Linked DNA regions of Acetoanaerobium sticklandii. The protein of the gene in region 2 interacts with the protein of the main gene of each other region in a pairwise test. Links are inferred from orthologs where the notes say so. Each region holds a gene or a part of one and is shown on either strand. Other genes may lie near its edges.

Evidence for each region. Proteins that work in one complex are often made in the same cells at the same time.
Region 1: the proteins of ribD (region 2) and CLOST_RS04675 interact in binary tests that used the Escherichia coli proteins (3 or more experiments, as listed by UniProt). The link is inferred for Acetoanaerobium sticklandii from one-to-one orthologs.

Annotation. Positions count from the first base shown.
Region 1 is NC_014614.1:1,024,138-1,028,026, reverse strand. The notes cover bases 913-3,889. They hold CLOST_RS04675 (acetyl-CoA carboxylase biotin carboxylase subunit), read right to left. Parts: upstream 3,086-3,889; coding sequence 1,739-3,085; downstream 913-1,738. Other genes in these bases: accB (acetyl-CoA carboxylase biotin carboxyl carrier protein), read right to left, coding at 3,090-3,542; accD (acetyl-CoA carboxylase, carboxyltransferase subunit beta), read right to left, coding at 913-1,737. In the rest of the region: CLOST_RS04690 (MarR family winged helix-turn-helix transcriptional regulator), read right to left, coding at 1-24; CLOST_RS04685 (acetyl-CoA carboxylase carboxyltransferase subunit alpha), read right to left, coding at 89-886; more of accD, read right to left, coding at 886-912. UniProt on the Escherichia coli protein: This protein is a component of the acetyl coenzyme A carboxylase complex; first, biotin carboxylase catalyzes the carboxylation of the carrier protein and then the transcarboxylase transfers the carboxyl group to form malonyl-CoA.
Region 2 is NC_014614.1:480,790-485,606, reverse strand. What follows is about bases 1,046-4,037. They hold ribD (bifunctional diaminohydroxyphosphoribosylaminopyrimidine deaminase/5-amino-6-(5-phosphoribosylamino)uracil reductase RibD), read right to left. Parts: upstream 3,120-4,037; coding sequence 1,971-3,119; downstream 1,046-1,970. Other genes in these bases: rfbA (glucose-1-phosphate thymidylyltransferase RfbA), read right to left, coding at 3,498-4,037; ribE (riboflavin synthase), read right to left, coding at 1,214-1,891; CLOST_RS02195 (bifunctional 3,4-dihydroxy-2-butanone-4-phosphate synthase/GTP cyclohydrolase II), read right to left, coding at 1,046-1,095. In the rest of the region: more of CLOST_RS02195, read right to left, coding at 1-1,045; more of rfbA, read right to left, coding at 4,038-4,361; CLOST_RS02175 (CsbD family protein), read left to right, coding at 4,533-4,730; CLOST_RS13410 (methyl-accepting chemotaxis protein), read right to left, coding at 4,798-4,817. UniProt on the Escherichia coli protein: Converts 2,5-diamino-6-(ribosylamino)-4(3h)-pyrimidinone 5'-phosphate into 5-amino-6-(ribosylamino)-2,4(1h,3h)-pyrimidinedione 5'-phosphate.

The DNA of each region.
Region 1 (3,889 bases), 540 kb from region 2 along the record:
AATTAATTTCATTGGGTTTGACATGATTTCACCATCCTAATAAATTGTTATATACATATCTTACCCATAGAAACGCAATTTTGGAACTCTATATTGAAAATTCTCCGATATTTCTATATTTATTAAGTCTCTTTTCTAATAGAGTATCTCTTTGAATACCTTCAATTTTAGAAAGTCCCATTAACAATTTTGACCTAATAAGCTCTGCAGTTTTTGAAGGATTATCATGAGCACCTTTTCCAGGTTCTTTGATTATTTTATCTACAATTCCAAACTGCTTTAAGTCTTCTGCTGTCAGCTTCATCATTGAAGCCGCTTCACTGCTTCTAGAAGAATCCTTCCAAAGAATACTTGCAAACCCTTCTGGCGATAAGACTGAGTATATAGCATTTTCTAACATCCAAATTTCATCTGTAACTCCAAGGGCAAGAGCCCCTCCGCTTCCACCTTCACCTATAACTATAGATATAGTTGGAACCTTTAGCCCAGCCATTTCTATCAAGCAAGTTGCAATAGCTTCACCTTGGCCTCTTTCTTCTGCTCCTAGTCCACAGTAAGCTCCAGGAGTATCTATAAAGGTTACGATGCTTCTACCAAATTTTTCTGCTTGCTTCATGAGTCTAAGAGCTTTTCTGTACCCTTCAGGGCTTGGCATACCAAAATTCCTATAAATATTTTCTTTAGTATCTCTACCTTTTTGATGACCTATTACCGTTACACTTTTGCCATTTAGAGAAGCTATTCCCCCAACTATTGCTGGATCGTCCTTAAAGCATCTATCTCCATGGAGTTCTATAAAATCGTCAAATATATGCTTTATGTAATCTAAGGTAGTAGGCCTTTTTTTATGCCTAGCTAGATTAACTCTATCCATTGCTGATTTCATTAAGCCTCTTTCCTTTCTTTATGAAAGAAGATCAGTTTCGAAAGTACAGTTTTAAGATCTTTTCTTTCTACTATTTTATCTACAAAGCCTTTTTCTTTTAAGAATTCTGCACTTTGAAACCCTTCTGGAAGTCTTTGCCTGATAGTCTGTTCTATAACTCTAGGACCTGCAAATCCAATAAGCGCTTTAGGCTCTGCTAAAATAATATCTCCTAGCATTGCAAAGCTCGCTGTTACTCCTCCAGTTGTCGGATGAGTAAGTACAGTTATATATAGTAGTCCTTCTTCTTTATGTCTGCCAAGAGCTGCACTTGTTTTAGCCATTTGCATAAGTGAAAAAATACTCTCTTGCATTCTCGCTCCACCTGAGGCACAAAATATAACTAGTGGATATCTTAGCTCAATAGATTTTTCAACTGCTCTAGTTATTTTCTCTCCTACAGCACTTCCCATACTTCCCATCATATATCTTGAATCCATAACAGCTAAAACCACATCTTCAGTGTTAATCTTTGCTATGCCAGTTATCACAGCTTCCTTTAATCCAGTTTTTAGAGTTGATGTCTTGGTCTTTCTTTCATAATCAGGAAAATCTATTGGATTTAAGCTTTGAATATTCTCATCTAACTCTATGAAGATCTCATTATCCGTTATAAGCTCAATTCTGTCCCAAGCACTAAGCGGCATATGGTATCCACATGATGGACATACCTGCTTTGTCTCTTCTAAATCATTGGCATATATATTGGATTTACATGAACCGCATTTTATCCACATTCCTTCTGGAATATTCATAACTGCATCTTTTTTTAACTTTGCATATTGTGTTTTTTTAAAGAGTTGTTCAAAAATGTTAATCAACCCCCATGCTATTTTCTATAAAACCAGTATCATACAATCCTGATTTGTAAACATTGTTTTCCATTATCTGAAAATGATAATCTACATTTGTAATAACTCCATCAACAACAAACTCGCCTAAAGCTCTTTTCATTTTCATGATTGCTTCATCTCTTGTAGTTGCGTATACTATTAGCTTTGCTAGCATTGAATCGTAGTGTGGCGGTACGCTATAGCCTTGATATAAAAACGAATCCACTCTGACGCCATTTCCACCTGGTATATGAAGGCTGTTTATCTTTCCTGGCGAAGGTCTAAATCCATTAGAAGCATCTTCGGCATTTATCCTGCATTCTATCGCATGACCTAATATCTTTACATCAGCTTGAGCGTACTGCATTTTATGTCCTGCTGCAATTAATACCTGCTGCTTTACTATATCTATACCAGTTACCATCTCAGTAACAGGATGTTCTACTTGAATTCTAGTATTCATCTCCATAAAATAGTAATTCCCATCTTTGTCTAGAAGAAATTCTATAGTTCCTGCATTTTCATACCCTACAGCTTTTGCTGCAGCTACGGCATCATTTCCTATAGCTTCTCTAAGCTCGTCACTAATTACTATACAAGGTGCTTCTTCTACCATCTTTTGATTCTTTCTTTGGACTGAGCAATCTCTTTCACCTAGGTGAATTACATTCCCAAATTTATCTGCTAGAAGCTGAACTTCCACGTGCTTTGGATTTACAATTACCTTTTCTATATAAAGGCCATCATCTCCAAAAGCATTTTTCGCTTCAGTTGCTGCATTTTTAAATGCATTTTCAAAGTCTTTTTCTGAAGTAGCCATTCTCATACCCTTGCCACCACCACCAGCAGCAGCTTTTATCATAACAGGGTATCCAATATCATTTGCTATTTTATGACCCTCACTTATTTCCTTAACAATTCCATCTGAGCCTGGGATTACGGGAATTTTTTGAGCTTTCATCATTTCTTTAGCTCTAGATTTGTCTCCCATTTTATTTATGGTTTGCCAAGATGGTCCTATAAAAGTCAAATTGCATTCCTCACACATCTTTGCAAACTTTGCGTTCTCTGATAAAAATCCAAATCCTGGGTGAATAGCTTGAGCTCCAGTAGTCAGAGCAGCACTTAATATATTCATGCTGTTTAAGTAGCTATCCTTAGATTTAGCTGGACCAATACATACAGCTTCATCTGCAAGCTGAACATGAAGGCTGTCTTTATCTGCTTCAGAATATACTGCTACACTGGCGATTCCCATTTCTCTAAGGGTCCTGATTACTCTTACAGCAATCTCTCCTCTGTTAGCTATGAGCACTTTAGTAAACATAATTCTAAACTCCCTCTATGAGAAATAGCGGCTGCCCAAACTCAACTGCTGATTCATTTGCTACTAATATCTCAACTATTTTTCCATCTAGCTCAGCTTCTATCTCGTTCATCATCTTCATAGCTTCAATGATACATAGGACATCGCCTTTTTTGACTGTATCTCCTACTTTGACATAGGCTGGTGAATCTGGAGATGGACTACTGTAAAAAGTTCCTACGATTGGTGATTTTACTTCTTTGCCATTAAGAGATTTAGTTACTTTCTCTTCCGGCTTTGATTCTATATGTATCTGTACTTGGTCTTTTGTTTCTTCAACGGCTGGCGTTGATGTCATCTGAACAAATGCGCCTTGCTTTTTAAGCTTTATTTCCATTCCTGGAATCTTAAGCTCTATATCACTAAGTCCAGCGCTATTCATTAACATAGCCAATTCTTTTATCTCGTTTATTTGCATAATTCCTCCAAAATATATAGTTTGATTATGAAATAGTTTGATTATCAAATCATTTTATATTCAAACTATATAACATTAGATATCCTTTGTCAAATATTTTTTTGAAACATAAAAACTGCAAGAAAAAAAGCACCAAGGTTGTGAGCTAACATCAACCCTAATGCTTTTAAGTATGTATGAGTAAAAACTCATGCGCTAGGAAAATCCTAACGAATAAAAAGATTATATCAAATCTAATCAAAGAGTACAATATTATTTTTACAAATAAATTAAATTTTTATGGAAAATTCACTCAATTTAATTTTTTTATTGGTATAAACTATGTAATATTGAGACCATAAGATTTT
Region 2 (4,817 bases):
TTCCAAGCCATAACCCTCTAGCCCACTTATTTTTTTAGGATTATTGGTCATTAGTTTTAGCTTTCTAACTCCTAAATCATATAAAATCTGAGCTCCTATGCCATAATCTCTCATATCTTCAGGAAAGCCTAGCTCTAGATTTGCTTCTACAGTATCCTTTCCATGGTCTTGAAGATTATATGCTTTTATTTTATTAATAAGGCCTATTCCTCTTCCTTCTTGTCTCATGTACAAAAGGATACCTCTTCCTTCTTTTTCTATAAGCTCTAGAGCTTTTGCCAGCTGGTCTCCGCAGTCGCATCTAAGTGAGCCAAAAGCATCACCAGTAAGGCACTCTGAGTGTACTCTAACTAGTACATGTAGCTCCGGATTAATTTCTCCTTTGACTAGAGCCACATGATGCTCACCAGTGAGTGAATTTACATAACCCTTCATAACAAAATTTCCATATTTTGTAGGTAGCTGAGATATAGCTTCACACTTTACAAAAATTTCATTTTTCCTTCTATAGGCTATAAGGTCAGCTATTGTAATTAACTTCAAATTATGTAGCTTTGCAAACTCTATGAGTTCAGGCACTCTAGCCATAGTCCCATCATCATTTAAAATCTCACATATAACCCCTGCAGGCTTTAGTCCTGCTAGTCTTGCAAGATCCACTGCTGCTTCAGTATGGCCTGCTCTTACTAGCACTCCACCATCCTTTGAGCAAAGTGGAAATATGTGTCCAGGGCGAGTGAAATCTTCTCCGCTTACTTCATCATCCATAAGCTTTGTTATAGTTAAAGCTCTTTCGTGTGCGGATATCCCTGTGTGAGTCGTTTTATAATCCACAGACAGAGTAAATGCAGTTTCCTTTGGATCTGTATTGTTGCTCACCATAGCTCCTATCTTAAGCTCATCAAGCCTAGATTTAAGCGTAGGCATGCATACTAGTCCCCTGCCATATTTGACCATGAAGTTAATATCATCACCAGTTGCAAACTCTGCTGCCATAAGCAAATCGCCTTCATTTTCTCTATCCTCATCATCCACTACAACTACCATCTTGCCATTTTTTATATCCTCTATTGCCGATTCTATACTATCAAACATATTATCCCTCCAAAATTCTCAATATCGATGATGCTCTGACTCAAAATGATATATAACTTAGACTTTTAACATATATAAACTTTTAATATCCTTACATTTTTAAATTAATTTATTCTACTTATAAAAATCCATTTGAAGCTAAAAATCCCATATCTAGTTTACTTGGTTTCTCTATATTATCCTCAGTTAAATTTGAACTCAGTATATTTGAATTTGCTACAAAGATTTGAATGTATTTGCCAATCATATCGCATTCTATATTCACCATTTGACCTGGCATTGCTTTTTCTAGAGTAGTCATTTTCTTTGTATGTGGTATCACAGAAACTATAAAGCTTCTCTTCGTAACGCTAGCAACAGTAAGTGATATACCGTCTATAGAAACTGAGCCTTTTTCTATGATGTAAGGCAGTAGATTTTCACTTAGCCCTATTTCAATTAAAACTGCATTTTCATCTGGAGTAATTTTTATGATTTCACCAGTACTGTCTATATGTCCAGAAACCATATGCCCGCCTAGTCTATCTCCTAGCTTTAGTGCTCTTTCCAAATTCACCTTTGAGCCTTTTGTAAGTCTGTGAAGATTCGTTCTTTTTATAGTTTCGGGCATGACATCTGCCGTAAAGTTGTCAGCTGACTTTGATGTGACTGTAAGACAGATTCCATTTACAGCTATACTATCACCTATGTTCGCATCCTCTAGGACTTTGCTTGCCTTGATTGAAACTGAGGTTGATTTGCTACCTGGTCTTATATTTAAAATACTCCCTGTCTCTTCTATTAGTCCTGTGAACATCTTAAGCTCCTTTCCATATTCTAAGCAATTCAGTTAATAGCTTTGAACTAAATATTAAATCACAAACAGTCTAAAGCATTTATTTTATATAACCTTCGACTACAAAATCATTTTCAATATGAGTGAAATTCATAGATTTAAGATTTATGACCTCGCTCATACTGCTTGCTCCATATCCTCCTATAGGAGATTTTGCATTTGTTCCTCCGATAATTTTAGGAGCTATATATGCTCTAATCTTATTTACTAACTTAGCTTCAAGTAATGCTGCGCTAAGCTGTTCTCCTGCTTCAATCAAAATACTGTCCATTCCTAAAAATCCAAGCTCTTTCCAGAGCTCCTCTAAATCCACCTTGCCATCCTTTGATTTTGTCATGATTATTTTGGCTCCGTAATCCTCGAGCTTTCTGAGTTTTCCATCGCTAGCTGCCTCAGTAACTGCTATATAGGTATCTGATTTTGAATCGAGATTTATTATTTTAGCATCAAGACTGATTCTAGCTGCCGAATCCACAACTATTCTATGAGGCTCTCTTCCTTTTGAGTCAATAAGTCTTACATTAAGCGAAGCATCATCAGAGAGTATGGTTCCTATCCCTGTAACAACTGCACTTACACTGCTCCTTAATCTATGCACATCGGTTCTTGATTTCTCGCTAGTAATCCATTTGCTGTCTCCTGTGTGACAAGCTATTTTTCCATCTAGGCTCATGGCGTACTTTAGTATCGTAAAAGGAAGATTCGTAGTCATATAGTGGATGAAGACTTCATTTTGAATCTTTGCCATCTCTTCTAACACGCCTACAGTTATTTCTATATTGCTCTGCTTTAATTTTTCTATTCCGCTTCCAGATACAAGAGGATTGGGGTCAGTAGTCGCAACAACAACTCTAGCTAGCTGATTCTTAATTATTGCCTCCGTGCACGGTGGAGTCTTGCCTTGATGACAGCAAGGCTCTAAGGTAACATACATAGTTGCACTCTTTATATCCTCAGTAGCAGAATTTATTGCTTCAATCTCTGCATGGGATTTTCCAAAAGCAGTGTGATAACCTTCACCTATTACCTTGCCATCTTTTACTATCACTGCTCCGACCAAGGGGTTTGGATTTACATATCCTCTTCCTTTTTCAGCAAGTGAAAGAGCTAGTTTCATAAATTTTTCATCCGATTCGAGCATATCAATAACTCCCATATCTACATCAGTCCTTTCATTTTTACTAATCATTTATTAATATAATATTTATAATTATTTTTAAATACTTAAGAATATATCTTTTCTTATTATTCAATACTCATTCTATTCGCAATAGGAATCTAGCTAATATCAAATTACATTTTCTTATAAATCATGTTTATATATATTAATCTTCATAAAAAAGCTCTGGATATCAAAAAACATCCAGAGCATAATAGACCAAAAAATCTACATATAAAATCATCTTCTCCCATCCAGACTTTACTGTCGGTCTTGGAATTTCACCAAGTCAACCACTTTCGCAGTTCGCGGACTTTTACCGCCGGTCGGGAATTTCACCCTGCCCTGAAGAATATATTAAGTTGTATTATCATCATAAAAATATCACATACAAAATAAAAAGTCAACTTACTTTATTAAGTCCATCAAGTACTGTCCATAATCAGTTTTTTTCATCGGTCTTGCAAGTTTATTTAACTGTTCATCTGAAATATAGCCTTTTTTGTAGGCTATTTCTTCTATGCATGCTATATATAGCCCTTGTCTTTTTTGGATTGCCTCAACAAAATTAGAAGCCTCTAATAGAGATTCATGAGTCCCCGTATCTAGCCAAGCAAGTCCTCTACCCATAATCTCAACCTTTAGGTCTTTATTATTAAGATAATGCTCTATAACTGAAGTTATTTCTAGCTCACCCCGTTTTGAAGGCTTGACATTTTTAGCTATCTGGCTGACTTTATTATCAAAAAAGTATATGCCAGGAACTGCGTATGAAGATTTTGGATGCTCTGGTTTTTCTTCAATTGAGATAGCATTCATATCACTGTCAACTTCTACTACTCCATATGCTCTAGGATCTTTTACATAGCAGCCGAATATAACTGCTCCCGAATCTAAATTAGAGGCATTATGTAAGACATTTACAAGATTTGCTCCATAAAAAATATTATCCCCTAAAATCAAGCACACAGAATCATCTTCTATAAATTCTTCCCCTATAATAAAAGCTTCTGCTAGCCCCTTTGGTTGATTTTGTACAGCATAGGAGAAATCCATCCCTATATCAGAACCATCTCCCAGAAGCTCTTCAAAATCAGAAATGTCTCGTGGCGTTGAAATAATAAGCACCTCTTTAATTCCTGCGAGCATAAGCACTGAAAGAGGATAGTAAATCATTGGTTTGTCATAGACTGGAAGCATCTGTTTTGAAACAGATTTAGTTATAGGATAAAGCCTAGTGCCAGATCCTCCTGCTAATATTATTCCTTTCATGATGTAACCCCTTTCCAAGTTTTATATTAATATATTATCACATTTACAAGTATACGCTTTATTATTATCTACTTGATTATACCGAAATTTTATTTTTTTGTGTAAAAAAACTTATGTAGGGTAGATATAAAATAGAGATAATATATTTTGAAAAATAAAGGAGGCATTACTATGAATTTTGATATGCTAAAAGGTAAATTCAATCAGATACTTGGAGATGCTAAAACAGAGTTTGGTAAATTAACTGACGACGAGCTTAAAATGCTTGAAGGTCAAAGAGATAAATTCATCGGAGTGGTTCAAGAAAAATATGGAATCGCTAAAGAGGAAGCAGAGAAAAAAGTTAATGAGTTTTTGAAAAAATACTAATACCAACTCCACCCATTAAAGAAATCAAAAAAGTCTAGATGCGAATTTGCATCTAGACTTTTTTTGATTAGATTTTAAACTGTGCTA